DNA from 3 places in the Planococcus sp. MB-3u-03 genome. Region 1 is predicted to be linked to each of the others. Evidence: riboswitches for the same ligand, from Rfam matches in the RefSeq annotation. Region 1 holds a riboswitch; each other region holds the start of a gene.
The links. Region 1 has a riboswitch for thiamine pyrophosphate ahead of tenA (thiaminase II). Riboswitches for the same ligand answer to the same signal wherever they lie in the genome.

Region 1 (6,201 bases):
CAAACCGCAAGTGCCTGGTGAACAGGAAGCGGATCCGGACCTTTCAGGTGAAGAAGCAGTCATCACAGCCGGTGAATTCGATGAAGACGGTACACTCGACATCACATTCACAGAAGGCACAATCGATGAACTTCTTGAAAGCGGCAAGGATTTGACCGTTCAACTGGAACAAGCGAACTTCACATTCACGGCAGCCAACCTCCAGCAATTAGCGGAAGCGGCTGGCGAAGAAATGACGCTTGCCCTTGCAGTCGATGACGCCGAACAAGTAGACAAACGCCCTGCACTCAGCGACCAGCTTGATATCGCTGTACTCGGAGCGGACGGCGAAGAACTCGGCCTGACACTCAGCGAACCGATGGAATTGAACTTCCTGACGAATCCGGATGTCAAAGTCCAATTCGGCGCACGCCAAGATGATAGAGGCAAATGGAAGATCATCCAGGGCGACCTGAATGGCGAAACTTTCACGCTTGAAGTGAACGAGTTCGGCAACTACACCGTTATTACGAACAAAGGGCAATTGAAGAAGAGCAAGAAATAACGAATGGAGCCGCCGGTTTGTACCGGCGGCTTTTTTTGTCTTCACTCAAGTAAAAATCTTCCGGGTCGGGCTTGCCCGTAAACGTTCCTTTTTCAATTCCGGCTTGCTATAATGAACTCACATTACCGGAAGCGGGTTGAGACTATGGAAAAACGGATGATGCAATGGCTGATGGTTTTCCTGTCGGCGATGATTCTCGCGGCTTGCGGAGGGACGGAGACAGAGGCGCCGCCCGAAGCTGAAACAGAGCAGACGGATTCCCCGGTCGATACGGCCGCTCAGGAAAAAGCCGTGATGATAGCGAATGCCAAGACACATGTCTACACGATCTATACCGATTTCGAGCAAGGGTCCGGCTTTTTATTCAATAACCAGGGCGACATTTTGACGAACGCCCATGTCGTGCGAGATGCCACGTTTATTTCACTCGTCAATAGCGACGGCCAGGAATTTGCCGGCAAAGTGATCGGCATGTCGCTCGATGAGGATTTGGCGCTTGTCCGTGTTGAAGACCTCGCAGGAAAAGAGCCACTTGAGCAGGAAATGCAACCGGTCGATATCGGCACACCGGTTATCGCCATCGGCAGCCCCGAGAACGCAGCGAATACTGCGACTGAAGGGGAAATCACCGACACCGGCGTCGATTTCTCGGAAGTCTTTGTCTATACGGATCTTTATGAAATGAATGCTTTGATCAAGCAGGGCTCAAGCGGCGGGCCGTTACTCGATGCAAGCACCGGCCGCGTGCTCGGCATCAATTCGGTCATGCTTGAAGACAATCCCGAAATCGGCTATGCAATCCCGCTTTATTTGAAAAAGGAAATGTTGGATAGCTGGGCGAACAACCCAGATCCGCTTCCTGAATCGCAATTGGTGGAACCGTCCGTAAAGGATGCGTATTTTGAAGAAGCGCTATTATCGAGTTTCATCGAAGCCTATTATGACTTGCTGCCGTATTCGATGAATGACGAGGAGCTGAATTATTATTCTTCCTATTTAGTACAGGGAAGCCAGGCGGTTGAAGCGGTAGACAGCGTCGTCCAAGAGTATTCAGCGGATGGCCGCGTGTTCGATTCCGTCGTGCCGGAAGTCAGTTCCGTCGAAATTGAAGGCGACCGTGCATACGTCGAAGCCGGCGCAGTATTCAATTACCACGAAGCAAACGGCGAGACCGGAACAATCGACCACCGGCGCCTCTATACCGTTGTGATCGATGAGTACGGGGATTATCAGATTGAATATGTAGAAGAATAATAGGAGCCTCCGTTTTTGGAGGTTCTTTTTTTTTAGTGGATTTAGAGTGGGGAGCTTGCGCTGCAACCGGACGCTTTCCGGAGGGCTCGCATTGAGCCGCTTCCCTCGCTTACGCTCAGTCCAGGGTCTCAATTGTCTCGCTATACCTCCCGGAGTCGCCGGTTTCCGCTGCAGCCCTAGTTTTAGAATGAAAACGAAATGCATCGTTCATTGAAGACCGTGTGTGTGAAATGAAAGCTTGCTTGCAAGAGGCAGAACAGTACCATGGTGTCAGTAAATCGATTCCAACTCATTTTCACTTTCGATTATCAATCAATCAAACAAACCAAAGCGGACGAAATCGACAAAACCACTCAACTAGTCACTTATCTATCCAATGGAATCTAAAAGCAGCATCGCGCTTAAGGGTGAAGCGAAGCCGGAAAATGATAAACTTCGCATACTCCACTAGATTGGGAAATGAACGTATAACTTTGCTCCCACATCTGCAAAAGCAGATGCGTCGCAAATGAATCGGCTCAACTGCCTTTCGCCAATTCATTGGCTCATTGTGAAAGCTCAAACCCAAGCGAGGCTGCGGATAACTAGTAGATGAAAAGTGCAAGCTAATTCCAATTAAACAACAAAACTCCTGCTATCTTAATTTCAAAAAGTTTTGAATTCGCTAGCCAGCTATGGTATTCTATTGCCGACAATAAAAAAATATCGCTATTCCACTAGGGGAGCCAAGTTGGCTGAGACGGACAAGAGTCCGGACCCTTTGAACCTGATCTGGATCATACCAGCGTAGGGAAGTGGGCGAATTGTGAGCTTTTCTCCAATTTCTTCAGCTGACCTTTATCGCCGCTTCCTTACCTGGGAAGCGGTGTTTTATTTTGCCCAAAAAAGGAGAGAGCGACATGACATTTTGTAAAGAAGTCCGGTTGGAATGCACAGATTTATGGGACGCCAGTTTTGAACACCCGTTTGTGAAAGGCATCGCGAAAGGCGATTTGCCGCTCGATGTTTTTAAATTCTACGTCATGCAAGATGCCTATTACCTAACCCATTTCGCGAAAGTACAGGCGATCGGTGCCACAAAAGCCAAAGATTTGAAAACGACGCAATCCTTTGCGCATCACGCAGAACAGACCTGCGCCGCGGAACTCGCGCTTCATGAATCGTTTATGGAATTGCTCGGGGTAACAGAGGAAGATTGGAAACTATTCGAACCGTCGCCACACGCCTATGCTTACGTTTCGCATATGTACCGTTCGGCAGAAGGCGATCTTGCAGATGTGCTTGCAGCCTTGCTTCCGTGCTATTGGCTTTATTACGAAATCGGCGAACGGTTGAAAACCGCGACGCCGGAAGAACCGATTTTTCAGAAATGGATTGGCACATACGGATCCGAGTGGTTCGGGGAACTAGTGAACGAACAGATCAATCGGATGGACCATTTAGCTGAGGGCTTGCCGGAAGAGCGGCGCAAGGAATTGAAAACGCGCTTTATGAGAAGCAGCTATTATGAATGGCAGTTCTGGCAGCAGGCGTGGACGATGGAAACGTGGGAGCTGCCCGCGAAAAAGGAGAGTGTCCGCCATGCTTAGGGAATTGCGCGCACGAAAACCCTTGATTCACTGCATCACTAATCACGTCGTCTCGAATTTTCAGGCAAACGGCTTGCTCGCGCTCGGCGTCTCGCCGGTCATGGGAGATGAACAACAGGAAGTCGCCGAGCTCACAGGACACGCCGATGCCTTATCGCTCAATATCGGCACGATCACGGAGCGCTCACTCAACAGCATGCTCATCGCGGGACGCGCCGCCATGGAAAAAGGCATCCCGATTGTGTTGGATCCGGTCGGTGCCGGCGCGACAGCTTATCGATTGAAAGCCGTGAAACGATTGCTGACAGAACTCGATATCACTTTAGTGCGCTGCAACGCAGGCGAACTCGCGGCCATTGCAGGAGTAGATTGGCAAGCGCGCGGCGTCGATGCCGGAGAAGGCCAAGGCGATTTGGAGACCATCGCTAAACAAGTGGCTGATGAATATCGAACACTTGTCGCCGTGACCGGAATGAGCGATCTGGTGACGGACGGAGAACGGACCGAGCACATCACAGGGGGCGATCCCTTGATGGCGTCGGTCACGGGGATGGGGTGTCTGCTCAGTGCTGTGCTTGCCGCATTCTTGACGGACGAAGAAAGCGATCGGTTCGATGCAGTTGCTTACGGCTTGCAGATTTACGCGAATGCAGGAAGCAAGGCATCGAAAATCGCCTTGAACCCGGGAACTTTCCAGATGGCTTTTCTGGACGAACTATCCAAACGACAGGAGGTGGTACTATATGGACGCTAAACCCCAAGTATTGACGATTGCCGGATCTGATTCAGGCGGTGGAGCGGGGATACAAGCGGATTTGAAAACATTCCAGGAACTTAGCGTATTCGGCTGTTCGGCGGTAACGGCGGTGACCGCCCAAAACACGCAGGGCGTTCACGGCATTTATCCGATGGATCGACAAGCGGTCAAAGAACAGCTCGATGCAATTGGGACGGACTTCGATATCCGCGCGCTCAAGACCGGCATGCTGTTTGACGCCGGCATCATCGAAGAAACCGCACAAGGCATCAAACGCTACGGCTGGAACAGGCTCGTCATCGATCCCGTCATGATCGCAAAAGGCGGCGCTTCCTTGTTGCAGCAGGAAGCGGTCGAAGCAATTAAAACGATGCTCGTCCCGCTCGCTGCCATCATCACGCCAAATATCCCGGAAGCGGAAGTATTGAGCGGAATAGACATTACAGACGATGCATCACGCAGAAATGCGGCGGAAGCGATTTTATCGCTCGGTGCGGAAGCTGTGGTCATCAAAGGCGGCCATAGCACTGACCCTGACGTTGCGGAAGACTATTATCTGGATCAGCAAGGAAAGGTCATCTTACTACGCTCAGAGCGTCTCCAAACGGAACAGACACATGGCACGGGCTGCACGTTTTCAGCGGCGCTGACAGCTGAACTCGGCAAAGGCAAACCAGTGGAAGAAGCCTTGTTCACTGCCAAGGAATTCATCCAGGCAGCTCTTGCGTATCCGCTTCACATCGGGCATGGCCACGGCCCGACACATCATGCGGCGTACAAAGAATCTATCGAAAAGGAAGTGGTTCATCTTGTTCGGGAATCCAGCGATTTATTTTCTAATGGGTACGACAAACGCCGGTACTAAAGAGCCGCTCGAGCTGCTCGAAGAAGCGCTGCAAGGCGGCATCACCCATTTTCAGCTGCGCGAAAAAGGGCGCGGCGCATTGACGGGTGATGCGCTCGTGGAGTTCGCGGCAAAGTGCAAGAAGTTGTGCAGTGAATACGATGTCCCGCTATTCATCAATGACGATGTCGAACTGGCTTGCACAATCGAAGCGGACGGCATCCATATCGGCCAGGATGATATGGACTGCGGATCGGTGAGAAAACGAATCGGCGTATCGATGGCTCTTGGGGTTTCGGTGCATTCAGTCAAAGAAGCGAATGAAGCGCTGACGTGCGGCGCGACGTATCTCGGCATGGGACCGGTATTTGGCACGCGCACAAAAGCGATGCCAAACCGCCAGCGGGTGTTGCTGAAATCATTAAAGTGAAACCCAATATCCGCACGTACCCGTCATTGGCATCGGCGGCATCGAACCAGGCAACGCCGAAATGGTGTGGCGGGCAGGCGTATCGGGCATCGCCGTCATCTCTTCGATAGCACAGGCACAAGATGTCGCAAGGCAAATCGAACGCTTCAAACGAGCGATACCGGAGAGGTGTATCGGATGAACACGAAAAAACTCGTACTCATGGCAATGTTCGTCGCACTCGCCGTCGCCGGATCCGCGTTCGTCTGGTTTCCGGCAGGCATCGCCCGAGCATATCCGGTGCAGCATGCGATCAATGTCATCGCAGCAGTCGTCTTCGGCCCAGGGCCTGCGGTCGTCATCGCCTTATTGACTGGAGCGGTGCGCGTCTTGACTGGGACCGGCTCGCTGCTCGCTTTTCCGGGAGGCATGATCGGCGCATTGCTTGCTGGTGTCTTTTATCGCTACAGCGGGCGGCTCGGTTTTGCAGCAGCCGGTGAAATCCTAGGAACCGGTATCATCGCCTCACTGGTCGCGGTGCCCTATGCACGTATTCTGATGGGAACCGAAGTAGGCGCCTTGTTCTTCATGCCGCCGTTTCTCGTATCGAGCATCAGCGGTGCAGTCCTTGGCGTGGTGTTAGTGTACAGGTTGGAGAAAACGAAAAGCAGTAAATTATTGGCATGACAATATAGGAATATCTCATTAAATCTCGAGCATAAAACCGCTGAGTAAACGAACTAGTTTATCTCTAGTGGTTTTATTTTGTGCAAAGTTTTTACAAACTCATGGGAATGGAGCCGG
Region 2 (6,201 bases), 760 kb from region 1:
GTCTTTTTGTTGCTGGAGCAGTTTCCCAACGCCCAAAAGCATCGCTGTGTGCGCATCATGTCCGCATGCATGCATTTTTCCATCAACTTTGGATTTGAATGGAACATCCGCTTTCTCCGTAATGGGCAAGGCATCGATATCGGCGCGCAAGCCGACCGTTTTCCTGGCTTGCTCCTTCGATAACGGCCAGTACACCTGTTTTGCATATCCAGTAAAGTAATGGATGCCATATTCATCGAGCTTTTCTTGTATTTTTCGAAGTTTCCATTTCTTCGCCGCTCAGTTCAGGCTGTTCGTGGAGATCCCGGCGAAACGCGCGTATTTCTTCAAATAACTCTTGTGCTTGTTGTTTCATGGCTGTCACCTACTTTTCGTATTTAAGGAAATAAACCTTAATCATTCCGTTAATAAAAAGTGTACCGTACTTAAGCAGTAAAATGCTACCACCATTTTGATTTTCTGAATATCCTTTCAATAAAAAAGAAGCCTTCGCTACTGCAAAGGCTTCTTCAGAAGTCGAGCTATCTTAATTTTACTGAACGGTGTTATAGTATCGAATGAAATTTAGCCGTATAATGTGGCGAATTGACTTTTGCGCTGCTCGATGGCAGTGAAAATTGCACAATCGTGCACTTCATTGTATTTGATGCCGAGTGTTTCCAAATATTCAGCCAGTTCGGCGTAAAGCTTCTCATAGATTTCCATGAATGCCGGGTCGGTGAGTTCGCTGATCGTTTTCGTATAGTCATCCGCCTGTTCCGTTTCGCCCGCTTGCCTCATGACATACAGCTCGCTTAAGGTATGGATCAAATGGCGGAATGTGCCTGTAATGTATGGGGTAGAAAAACTTTCTTCCTTTTTCGCCAAGACAAACGGCAAGCTTCTCAAGAACAAATCTGCCGAGCCTTCCATCTCGTGTCGGATCACTGAACTATGGACCTGACAGAAATACGTCTGCCAGCATTGGTAGCTGTCACTCTTGTCCAAATCCTGCCATTCGGCATGCCGCCGGATGTCCATGTTCTGCTTGAAATGCTCAATTGCCTGTCCGATGACAAAGGCAATCAAGGGAATGGTGTCATCTCCCGATATTTCGATTCCGATGATGCTTTTGACGCCAAACGGATGATGGACGGCTTTCTTGCCGTCAAATTCATCGTCGATGATGCCGTATTCAGTGAAGATCGCATGGCTGAAATCTTTGCGCTCATTGTAAAAGAAAAGAAGTTCAATTTTATCTTTGAAATTAAACGGTTTATACGCTGTTTTCGCTTTTTTCACCATCGCCGGAATATCAATTCCCGGCTCTCCATCCATTAATTCAATATAGCGGATCCCTTGTTCCGTAGTTTTCAATGGTTTAACTCCTTCTGTGTATGTCCATCTTTCTCCATTTTTCAAGTCATTTCCATTCTCATATGGTTAGCCCTATTATAAGAAAAACCTTTTCAAAAACACAAGCAAGAGCTTTTTCCCTTTTTTCACACCGCGTAAACATTCCGATAGCTGACCCGCTGGCATCCTTGTGAATTTCTTATATGCTTTACTGTACCATTTGATGCGCATAAATTATAATTCCCCTGTCTCTCAGCTCATCAATTAACTGCCTCAAGCCGTTTTCCGTGTTTCAGCTCCCCAATTCCTGCGACTTGCTAATTTCCTGTAAACTTACATAATAATCAGTTAAATCCGGTCGTGAAAGCGCAGGCTTTATTTTTGAAACCAGATGAAAGCGCTTTAAAAATAGCGCAACTTAAAGCCCCTGACCGGCAAACCAGAATGATCAAAAGGAGAGATTTTTATGACAGCAACAACTAAAGGTTTAGAAGGTGTAGTCGCAACACAATCGGCGATCAGCTCGATCATCGATGATACCCTTACATACGTCGGCTACAATATCGACGATCTGGCGGACAACGCCAGCTTCGAAGAAGTGATCTACCTCTTGTGGCACCAGCGTTTGCCGAAGGCAGACGAACTAGCAGAGCTGAAACAGCAGCTTGCTGACAACATGGCGGTACCGCAAGCGGTGCTTGACCACTTCAAGACATACGACATCAAACACGTCCATCCAATGGCGGCACTGCGCACAGCGGTCTCCATGCTCGGCCTCTTCGACGAAGAAGCGGAAGTGATGGAAGATGCGGCGAACTACCGCAAAGCGATCAAAATCCAGGCGAAGATCTCGACGCTCGTGACGGCATTCGGCCGCATCCGCGCCGGCAAAGAACCGATCCAGCCGAAAACGGATTACAGCTTCGCGGCGAACTTCCTGTACATGCTATCTGGCGAAGAGCCAAAAGACATCGAAGTCGAAGCGTTCAATAAAGCGCTTGTACTTCACGCCGACCACGAACTGAATGCTTCGACGTTCACGGCGCGTGTCGCAGTCGCGACCTTGTCTGACGTCTATTCCGGCGTGACGGCAGCGATCGGCGCCTTGAAAGGCCCGCTACACGGCGGCGCCAACGAGCAAGTCATGAAGATGCTTACAGAAATCGGGTCCGTCGAGAACGTCGAACCGGTCATCAAAGAAAAACTGGCGAACAAAGAGAAAATCATGGGCTTCGGCCACCGCGTCTACCAAAAAGGCGACCCGCGCGCGAAGCATTTGCGTGAAATGTCGCAAAAGCTCACAGAGCTTCGCGGCGAATCGAAATGGTATGACATGTCCGTGAAAATCGAAGAATTGGTGACCAGCGAAAAACCGCTTCCGCCAAACGTCGATTTCTATTCGGCTTCGGTCTATCACTCGTTGAACATCGAGCATGACTTGTTCACGCCGATCTTCGCGGTATCCCGTGCGTCGGGCTGGCTCGCGCACATCCTAGAGCAATACTCGAACAACCGCTTGATCCGCCCGCGTGCGGAATACATCGGGCCTGGCATGCAGACCTATGTGCCGGTTGAAGAACGTTAAATCAATTAGCACAAGCTTGAGCCTCACCTTCGACTAGGGTGTATGGCTCAAGCTTTTCTATTTGAACAGCTAGCCCCCTTTGGTTGTTTCATGGATTTCATTGCGGCTATAATAACAGGAAAGACATACCAAAAAATCGATGATAGGAGGCGCTCGCATGAATCATACAGAGAGCGGCTGGAAACTGCGTAATAGTTATGCAGGCCTGCCAAAAACCTTGTATGCCCCGATGAAAGCCAACCCGGTCCCATCACCTGAACTTGTTATCGCAAACCGAGCATTGGCAAAATCACTTGGCCTGGACCCTGAACAGCTAGACAGCGCTGAATCCCTGCAAATGTTTGCAGGCAATCAATTTCCTGAAGGCGCTTTCCCACGCGCCCAAGCCTATGCCGGCCATCAATTCGGCCAATTTACGATGCTCGGCGACGGCCGTGCCATCCTAATCGGCGAACAGCATACACCGGATGGCGAGATTTTCGATATCCAATTGAAAGGCGCCGGCATCACGCCCTTTTCCAGAAGCGGAGACGGCCGCGCTGCACTCGGGCCCATGTTGCGGGAATACATTATCAGCGAAAGCATGCATGCGCTCGGGATTCCATCGAGCAGAAGCCTGGCAGTCGTGTTGACAGGAGAAAAGATCCAGCGCTACTCCGCAGAGCCTGGAGCAATCCTCACGCGGGTGGCCTCGAGCCATATCCGCGTCGGCACTTTCCAATTCGCAGCGAAATACCGTTCGACTGAGGACTTGAAAGCTTTGGCGGATTACACGATCAAACGGCATTTCCCAGACATCCCCGGGCCAGACCGCTATATCGAATTATTCCGCCGGACAGCGCAGCGGCAAGCTCCACTCATCGCGAAATGGCAGCTCGCCGGTTTTGTCCATGGCGTCATGAACACGGACAATATGGCGATCAGCGGCGAAACGATCGACTATGGCCCGTGCGCTTTTCTGGACCGCTATGATGAATCCGCGGTCTTCAGCTCGATTGATGCTGGCGGCCGTTATGCTTATCGCAACCAGCCGCTCATCGGCGGATGGAATTTAGCGCGTTTTGCAGAGTCTCTGTTTCCTCTTTTAGATGAGATTCCGGAAAAACAGGCCTTGTCGTCTCTCCAAGGAGCGCTCGAGGAATATGTAAATTCGCAAAAGCAATTATATTTGGCAGGCATGCGCGAAAAACTCGGCTTGTTTACAGAAACGCCAGAAGATGAACAATTGATCGATGCGTTGCTGGAATTGATGCAGGAAAAGCAAGCGGATTATACCAATACATTCCGTTCCTTGACCTTCGAAGCAGTTGAAGAGCCCCAACTGGCAAACGACCCGGCTTTTAAAGCCTGGCACAACCGCTATAAAGCCCGCCAGCAACAAGAAGGCCGCCCAGCACAAGAAATTCTGGAATTGATGAAAAGCCGGAATCCGGCTGTTATCCCGCGCAACCACCGCGTGGAAGCGGCACTGGAAGCGGCAGCGCAAGGCGATTATGAAGTGATGGAAAAGCTTTTGGATATCCTTCGAAATCCATATGCCCATTCCGAAGAACAGCAGCCGTATACGGCGCCTCCACCGCCTTCGACGCCTCCATACCAGACCTATTGCGGAACATGAACCAAAAAAATCCCCTGCCTCTTTATCGGCAGGGGATTTTCTCTATTGTGCTTGTCGATTCGATCACTGTCCGTCTGTGACTTCAGAGACACTGACCATTTTGACTTCGTCCATCTTGAATTGGTAATACGTATCGTTGTCGCCGATAAATTCGCGGAAATCATCCGCATCCAAACCGCTGACCGCTTGTTTCGGGGTATCGGCTTCGACGGTGCTGACCGCTTCGACGCCTGCGCCGAAATGATAAACGACGCGGAATTTTTTTGTTGATGCCATAATAATTGGATTCCTCCTCAAATGCTTGTCTGCTTTAGGTTTACCCGATTTTTTAGGGAGTATTCACCTCAGCCATCATTTTCTCATTCTCGATGAAAATAGTAGAATCCCTTTACTTGGGAAAGTATTTGACTTACACTTTAGCCATCGGGAAAACCCGACACTCAAAACCGCATACCGTTTTTCTGCACTGGGGGTGCATATTTTGCTGAGATGAGAGCTTTCGCTCCGATCCCTTATGACTCGATCAGGTTAGGACCTGCGTGAGGAAGTGCGGTGACTTTCCGACATGACTACGAAATATGGAATAGTGGCTGCATCTTCACGGATGCGGCTTTTTTGTGCATATTTTTAGGAGGGATTCCATATGGAACCATATTCATGCGGCACCAGCCCGATCGTCGGATTTCGCTTTTCCTTGCATCCGATGAGCGGCAATTTCATCAACATCATCAAAGGCGCGTTAAAGGACATCGACACGTCCAATGTGTGGATGCAGACCGATGATGTCTCCACCGTCATCCGGGGCAAACAACAGCATGTCTTCAATGTCGCGAAGGCGCTCACGCTGCATGCAGCGAAGACGAAGGAACATATCGCCCTGTCCGGCACCTTTTCAGCTGGATGTCCAGGAGATACCGCGGGCGATGCGTATTTGGACGCCCCGGATGAACCGGCAAACCAAGACGACAGCAAGCAATACGTTTCATCCCAATTCGCACTTTACCCGATGAACAATCCCGATTATATGAAAGTTATCTACCGCGAAGTGGAACGTGCAAAAGAGTTCGGGGTATGGAACGATTCCATGCATTATGCTAGCGGCATCCACGGGGATATCCATAAGGTCTTTTCTTTTTACGAAACGAGCTTTTCCAGCGCGCGCTCCGCTAAACACCCCCATCTCGTGATGACCCTATCCATGAGCATCAACAGTCCTTCACACAAAACAGGCGGTGAGGATCATGCTTAAGGAATGGAAGCTGAAAGAAATTGTCCTTATGTCATTATTTGGCGTCGTGTTCGGCATTGTCTATTTGCTGTTTTTACATATCGGCAACTTATGGGCAGGCGTCATCGGGCCGCTTGCCTATGAATGGATGTTCGGCATCTGGTTTATTGTGTCCATCATTTCGATGTACATCATCAGAAAGCCCGGTGCCGCTTTTTTGCCAGAAACCTTGGCCGCTGCTATCGAAGTGATGCTTGGCAACGCGATCGGCCCGAGGCTTATCCTATCAGGCATCATTCAGGGGCTTGGGGCAGAAGCGGCGTTCGCACTTACACGCTATCGGCATTTCCATGTCGGTATCTTGATGCTTGCTGGTGCAGGGGCAGGAGTTTTCAGTTTTGTTTACGGCTATTTCCTATCGGGCTATGCTGCCTT
Region 3 (6,201 bases), 220 kb from region 1:
GGCATCAATGCCCTTCGCCAACAATTACCGGATGATGCACGGGTGCATGGCATCATCACGCACGGAGGCGACGCGCCGAATATCATTCCGGAATACGCCTCTGCCCGCTTCTACATCCGCGGAGATTCTTGGAAAAGACCGCCGAGACGGCGAAAAAGTGCGTGCCATCGCTGAAGGCGCTGCCCTTGCAACAGGTGCCCGTGTCGAAATCGAACGTTTCCAGAATGAAGTGAAGGATCTTGTTGTCACGCCTGAGCTCGATGAAATCCTAAAAGCCGAACTTGAAACACTAGGCGACACAGTAGCCGCTTCGCGCATTTCCGGGCTCGGTTCGACCGATGCCGGCAATATCAGCTATGAAGTGCCGACTGCCCACGGCTATATCAAAATCGGACCCGAAAGCCTCATTGCCCATACCGAAGAATTCCGGGAAGCCGCCCGTTCGAAAGCAGGCGATGAAGCCTTGATCAAAGGCGCCAAAGCATTGGCGCAAACAGGTTACCGTTTGCTGACTGAACACGCGTTATTGGCGCAAGTCAAGCAAGCCCATATCCGGTCACTTGCCACCAAACAACAAGATTAAAACCAGCGCCCCTGCGCTGGTTTTTAGAGGTGTTAAGGAAGTCATAGCTTTTCATTTACAAATTATTTAATATCCTAGTTAATTCTAATGAAAATAAAAGCGAGTTGAATAAATAATTATTCGACGCTAGTGGAGTGCAAGCCGGCGACTCCTTCGGGACCAGCGCGAGCCGAAGACCCTGCAGGAGCGTCAGCGACGAAGCGGCTGAGGCCGTGCCCGCGGAAAGCGTCCGGCTGGAACGTAACTTGAAAGGCTTTCGAGGTTTTCTATGTATTTCGAATTTCGTGTTAAAATGTAGTCATACATACATAGGAGGCTCTACCATGATCGAAAACTTGATCGAACGCCTGATTCGCTACGCCAAAATCGACACGCAATCCGATTTCGAAAATGACGCAACTCCCTCTACACCGGGGCAATGGGATTTACTCGCTGAATTGGAAAAAGAAATGAAGAACATCGGCTTGGAGGAAGTCGAAGTGGACGACCACGGCTATTTATTCGGCACTTTGCCGGCGAACCCTGCAGAACCGCGACCTGACATCTGCTTTCTGGCACATGTCGACACGGCGACCGACTTCACCGGAAAAGGCGTCAACCCGCAGCGTATCGAATAGTACGACGGGAAAGACATTTCATTAAACGACAAAGTGACGATGAAAACGGGCGATTTCCCGGCCTTGCAGAATTACGTCGGCCATACTTTGATCACGACAGACGGCACGACTTTGCTCGGTGCCGACAATAAAGCAGGAATAGCCGAAATCATGACCGCGATGGAACATTTGATCGAACACCCTGAAATTGAGCACGGCAAAATCCGTGTCGGTTTCACGCCGGATGAGGAAATCGGCCGCGGCCCGCATAAATTCGATGTCGACCGTTTCGGCGCAGACTACGCGTATACGATGGACGGTGGGCCGCTTGGCGAGCTTCAATACGAGAGCTTTAATGCCGCGAGCGCGAAATTGACAGTCCACGGAACCAGCGTCCACCCCGGTTCCGCCAAAGACAAGATGGTCAACGCCATTACGGTCGCGACGCGCTTCCAGGCTGAAATGCCATCTGATGAAGTTCCTGAGAAAACGGAAGGCTACGAAGGCTTTATCCATTTGAACAACTTCAATGGTTCCGTCGAACAAGCAGTGCTTCAGTACATTGTGCGCGATTTCGATAAAGACAAATTCGAAGCAAAAAAACGCCATATGGAGCAAGTGGCGGCCGCATTGCAAAAAGAATTCGGGGAAGAAGCGATCGAACTCGAGCTCGAAGACCAATACTATAATATGCGCGAGAAAATCGAACCGGTAATGGAAATCGTCGATCAGGCCGAACAAGCGATGAAGACATTGGGGCTTTCTCCAGACATCATCCCTGTACGCGGTGGCACGGACGGATCCCAGTTATCTTATATGGGCTTGCCGACACCGAACATCTTCACAGGTGGCGAAAACTATCACGGCAAATTCGAGTTCATCTCCGCTGAAAACATGGAAAAAGCGACTCAAGTGATTGTGGAAGTTGCAAAAATCGCCAAATAACCGGGTTCCCCTATCCATTTCCCGGGAAATTTTTTCAGTACGATTCAACACAAAAAAGCAGCGGCCTAATGCCGCTGCTCTTTTTAGGTTTCATGCAGTTTTAGGATTGTGTCAACAGCGCATCAATTTTTTGGTCTTCATCCAAATATTGTTCGAGCAGCTCTTCTAATTTCTCTTGCTCATCAATTTCGGTCAAATCCACTTCATACCAAGCTTGCAATTGCTCTCTCGTCAGTTGGTATTGTTCCACGTCTGCTCCTGTGTCGAAGTCAAATTGGACCCACTCCACATTGTCGATCAGCGTAAACAAATAAGTCGCATTATGTGCCGCTGTTTCCTTATCCGATAATGTTGCCTTTTCCCAATCGTAAGAGGCGGTGACTCCATAAGGCTGTTGTTTCGTCTCCAGTTCAAAGCCTGTAAAATGCTCTGCACCCGGCAGCCTGTTAAGGGTGTTGAGAACGGCACTGTTATTCCCGACTGCCGCCCCTTCATATTCGAAGAGGTCTGGTTCCTCTGCCGCAAGCAACGGGCTGCATGCGCTCATAACGAACAGCGCGGTGGATAACAGCATAGCCGCAGCAAGTATTTTTCTCAATTCAAGCCCTCCTCTAAGAAAGGTTTCTATAGACCCGCTCCGCTATTTCAAAATTCGATGCGGTCGATTTTCGCGCCCGTTGATTCGACGCCTTTCATGTATTTGATGCGTTTCTGGACAGCGGTTTCGTTTACTTGCTCATCCGCATGATATGAAGAACGCACCATCGGGCCGGCTTCGCAATGCTTGAAACCTTTCGCCAATGCGATTTCCTTCAACTCCTGGAACTCGTCCGGATGGTAGTAACGGACGACGTCCAAATGCTTCAATGTCGGTTGCAAATATTGGCCGATCGTCATGATGTCGACTTTGTGCGCCAACAGATCATCCATCGCTTCGATAATCTCTTCTTTCGTTTCCCCGAGCCCAACCATGATGCTTGATTTGGTCGGCACATGCGGTGCGATTTCCTTGACCCGCAATAGCAATTCCAGTGAACGATCGTAGGTCGCTCTCGCACGGACGCGCTTCGTCAGGCGGCGCACCGTTTCGATATTATGGTTGAAAATATCCGGTTCGCTGCTCATCAACATATGCAGGCTCTCGTAATCGCCTTTCATATCGGACGGCAAAATCTCGACGGTCGTTTCCGGCATTTTCCGGTGAATGGCACGGACGGTTTCCGCAAAAACTGCAGCCCCGCCGTCTTTCAAATCATCGCGGGCCACCGCTGTAACGACGACATGCTTCAAGTTCATGATTTCCGTCGATTCCGCTACGCGCTCCGGCTCGCCCCAATCCAGTTCGTTCGGCAAGCCGGTTTTGACCGCGCAGAACCGGCACGCTCTTGTGCATGTATCTCCCAGAATCATGAAGGTCGCGGTGCGGCGTTCACTCCAGCATTCATGGATATTCGGGCATTTTGCTTCCTCGCATACCGTGTTCAATTTTTTCTCGCGCATCAATTTCTTCAGATCATTATAAGTTTCGTTCGTGTTCAATTTCACTTTCAGCCATTCGGGTTTACGTTCACGCTGCTTTGTTTTTGTCATCGCATAAGTTCCCCTTTCTCTTCTCGTCGGTGGTTCCATTCTTCGCTTGCGTATTTGGCTTCGAGCACGCGCACTTCTTCTAGCAGTTCAGCTGGTGGTTCGAATTTTTCCAAAAGGATGCCAAGCCCCGTTTCAAATCCATCCTTGAATGCCTGTTGTACTTCTTCTAAGCTTGCCGGTTCTTGCAGGAGTTCGTTGATCGCGACGGCGCGTGTGCGGAAAGCTTGGCGCGCCCTTTCCTTCACCGCTTCACTCGGGTAGACAAACAATTCGAACAAACGGTTTTCATCCAGCTGCAGCGGAATAGATCCGTGCTGCAAAATGATGCCTTGTTTTCTTGTCTGCGCGCTTCCTGCCGCTTTCCTGCCCTCAACAGTCAATTCATGCCAAGACGGTTCTTCAAAGCATACCGCTGAAGATTCTTTCGAACGCTTCCTCTCCGCAGCGAGTTGTGCTTGAATCCCTAAATTGCGGTAACCTTCAAGTAAGCCTCGGGAAATGACCAAATACGCTTCTTTTACTGATTTCGGCATGGATGGATGATGTTCCGGAATCACTACGCTGTAAGTCAATTCCTGATCGTGGAGTACGGCTTTTCCGCCGGTCTGCCTCCTGACCAAGGGTATGCCCAATTGCGCAGCTTTTTCGAGATCGATGCTGCCATTCAGTTTCTGGAAAAATCCCACTGAAATCCCGGCTGGCGCCCATCCGTAAAACCTGAGCACAGGTTTCATGCCCGTCTTGCGCTGCCAGTTCATCAATGCTTCGTCCATTGCCATATTGTGGGCCGGCGTGCAAAGCCCCGACTCCATATAGCCCCATGTTTCGTCCAAAATATCTCAACTCCTCTCAGCTTATGCATGACTCCAAAGCCCATAAAAAAACACCGCTTTCCATGGGGAAGCGGTGTATGCAGGCAAAAGGAAGCATACGTACCACTTCCCTACGCTGGCATGGTCCAGATCAGGTTCAAGGGGTCCAAGCATTCGCTCGTCTCAGCCAGTCAATTCCGGCTCCCCCAGTGGTCAGCTATGTATAGTTCTTCTCGAGCTTATCATTTCTTTCAAGAAATCTCAATATACTAAATAGTATTTTCTTTATATTTTTATCCAATTTATTCAAAAATATCCAAAAAAGATTTCCCTATACGTTTTGCTGATAGGGAAATCTTTATTATTAGATAATCGTCTTGCCGTTCTGCGCCAACGCGAAGTGGATGCTGTGTTGAAGCGTACGGAAGCATTCATAGCCAGAGAGGTCTACGCCCGCTTCTGTGATGGTCATGCTGGTGTGCGGTGAAATACCGGCCAGCACCGTTTTCGTCCCGATCAAATTCGCGGCCGACCCTAATTTTTCGATCAGCATCGCCGCATGCTGGTTGAAACTTTCATTCAGCCCGGTCAAATCGAGGAGCAAGTAACGCGCTTTGTATTTCGGCAAATTCTCAAGCGTTTTGGTCAATAACTCTTCAGCACGCGCTTCATCATAGCGTCCGAGAAGCGGAACGACCACAATATCTTCGAGCACTGGAATAAGCGGTGAAGTGATTTCCCGGATCATGTCATGGAGATCCGCTGTCTTTTCATCCACCAGCTGTTCGAGTTCGCGGATTTTCTCCGATTCTTTGCGGCGTGCCAGTGTATGGATGTTCTTTTCAATCGTCTCTTCTGACGGGAAATAGCGGATCAGGCATTCATCATGCCCTTCAATCTGCGAGTGGACCACTTCATACCAAATGCTGCGGCCGAGGAGCGAGCTGAAGATTCCCGCGTAATGGGCCGGCAAGAAACTGCCGCCGGTCTTTTTTCCTTGTGCCACATTGATCTGATATTCCCAGCTGTTTTTCAGCGTCACTTCCAAAGTGGCGGCTTCTATATCCAAATTGCGGATGGATGCCAATCCCCAGCCAGCTGATGCATATGTATTGGTTATAAGTTCCGAAGCTTTAAAAACGGAAATCCCGCCCATTTTGTGGAAATAATCCCCCACTACCTGGCCTTGGCGAAATCCTGTCGACTCCAAAACGACAGTTGCTGCGTCTTCCCCAGAGATTTCCTCGATGGAATCAAAGAACATTTTCATCGCAGTGGAAGTCCAGAACAGTACGGAATTCTGCCCTTCAAAGAGGAAGCGCCCTTGTGGGAGATCCCATTCAAAATCCAGGCCGCCCACGTTTACCTTCGTTTGTTGCGTCATTGTATAGCCATCCTCCTTATTTAGCACTATTAAATAATCATACGCCAGCCGGGTATCCCCAGCAAGTTCTAATGTTTTAAAGCACTCCAATTAAGGAATAGATAGACAAGAACGCTAAAGGAGAGGTGCTAACGATGGCAGAAAAAGACCGTTTCAACGAAAAGGAACGAAAAACAAGCGACGGAGCTCCAATGGACAATCCTGAGCAAGTTAAGACAGATAAAGAAACCATGACAGAAATGCACGAAGAAGAAATGAATGTGGATTCCATCCCATTGGAAGACTTGAAGC

Region 2: it holds a riboswitch for thiamine pyrophosphate, as region 1 does, so the genes downstream of both, CW734_RS10150 (YkoF family thiamine/hydroxymethylpyrimidine-binding protein) here and tenA (thiaminase II) in region 1, are expected to answer to the same signal.
Region 3: it holds a riboswitch for thiamine pyrophosphate, as region 1 does, so the genes downstream of both, CW734_RS14910 (lipoate--protein ligase family protein) here and tenA (thiaminase II) in region 1, are expected to answer to the same signal.

The regions. Positions count from the first base shown of each region.
Region 1 is NZ_CP025135.1:2,517,464-2,523,664, reverse strand. It holds gene CW734_RS13985 (DUF6359 domain-containing protein) at 1-544, shown strand, start outside; gene CW734_RS13980 (S1C family serine protease) at 689-1,798, shown strand; TPP riboswitch at 2,507-2,608, shown strand; gene tenA (thiaminase II) at 2,698-3,387, shown strand; gene thiM (hydroxyethylthiazole kinase) at 3,380-4,141, shown strand; gene thiD (bifunctional hydroxymethylpyrimidine kinase/phosphomethylpyrimidine kinase) at 4,131-5,009, shown strand; gene CW734_RS13960 (thiamine phosphate synthase) at 4,984-5,418, shown strand; gene CW734_RS19750 (hypothetical protein) at 5,444-5,599, shown strand; gene thiW (energy coupling factor transporter S component ThiW) at 5,596-6,084, shown strand.
Region 2 is NZ_CP025135.1:1,761,814-1,768,014, forward strand. It holds gene CW734_RS10125 (M20 metallopeptidase family protein) at 1-195, opposite strand, end outside; gene CW734_RS19715 (hypothetical protein) at 233-355, opposite strand; gene CW734_RS10130 (hypothetical protein) at 565-1,356, opposite strand; gene citZ (citrate synthase) at 1,802-2,920, shown strand; gene CW734_RS10140 (protein adenylyltransferase SelO) at 3,078-4,538, shown strand; gene CW734_RS10145 (hypothetical protein) at 4,602-4,814, opposite strand; TPP riboswitch at 4,997-5,101, shown strand; gene CW734_RS10150 (YkoF family thiamine/hydroxymethylpyrimidine-binding protein) at 5,182-5,787, shown strand; gene CW734_RS10155 (ECF transporter S component) at 5,780-6,201, shown strand, end outside.
Region 3 is NZ_CP025135.1:2,733,338-2,739,538, forward strand. It holds partial or broken gene CW734_RS14890 (M20 family metallopeptidase) at 1-583, shown strand, start outside; partial or broken gene pepT (peptidase T) at 907-2,124, shown strand; gene CW734_RS14900 (DUF4825 domain-containing protein) at 2,225-2,722, opposite strand; gene lipA (lipoyl synthase) at 2,770-3,714, opposite strand; gene CW734_RS14910 (lipoate--protein ligase family protein) at 3,711-4,550, opposite strand; TPP riboswitch at 4,638-4,744, opposite strand; gene CW734_RS14915 (STAS domain-containing protein) at 4,891-5,910, opposite strand; gene CW734_RS14920 (hypothetical protein) at 6,045-6,201, shown strand, end outside.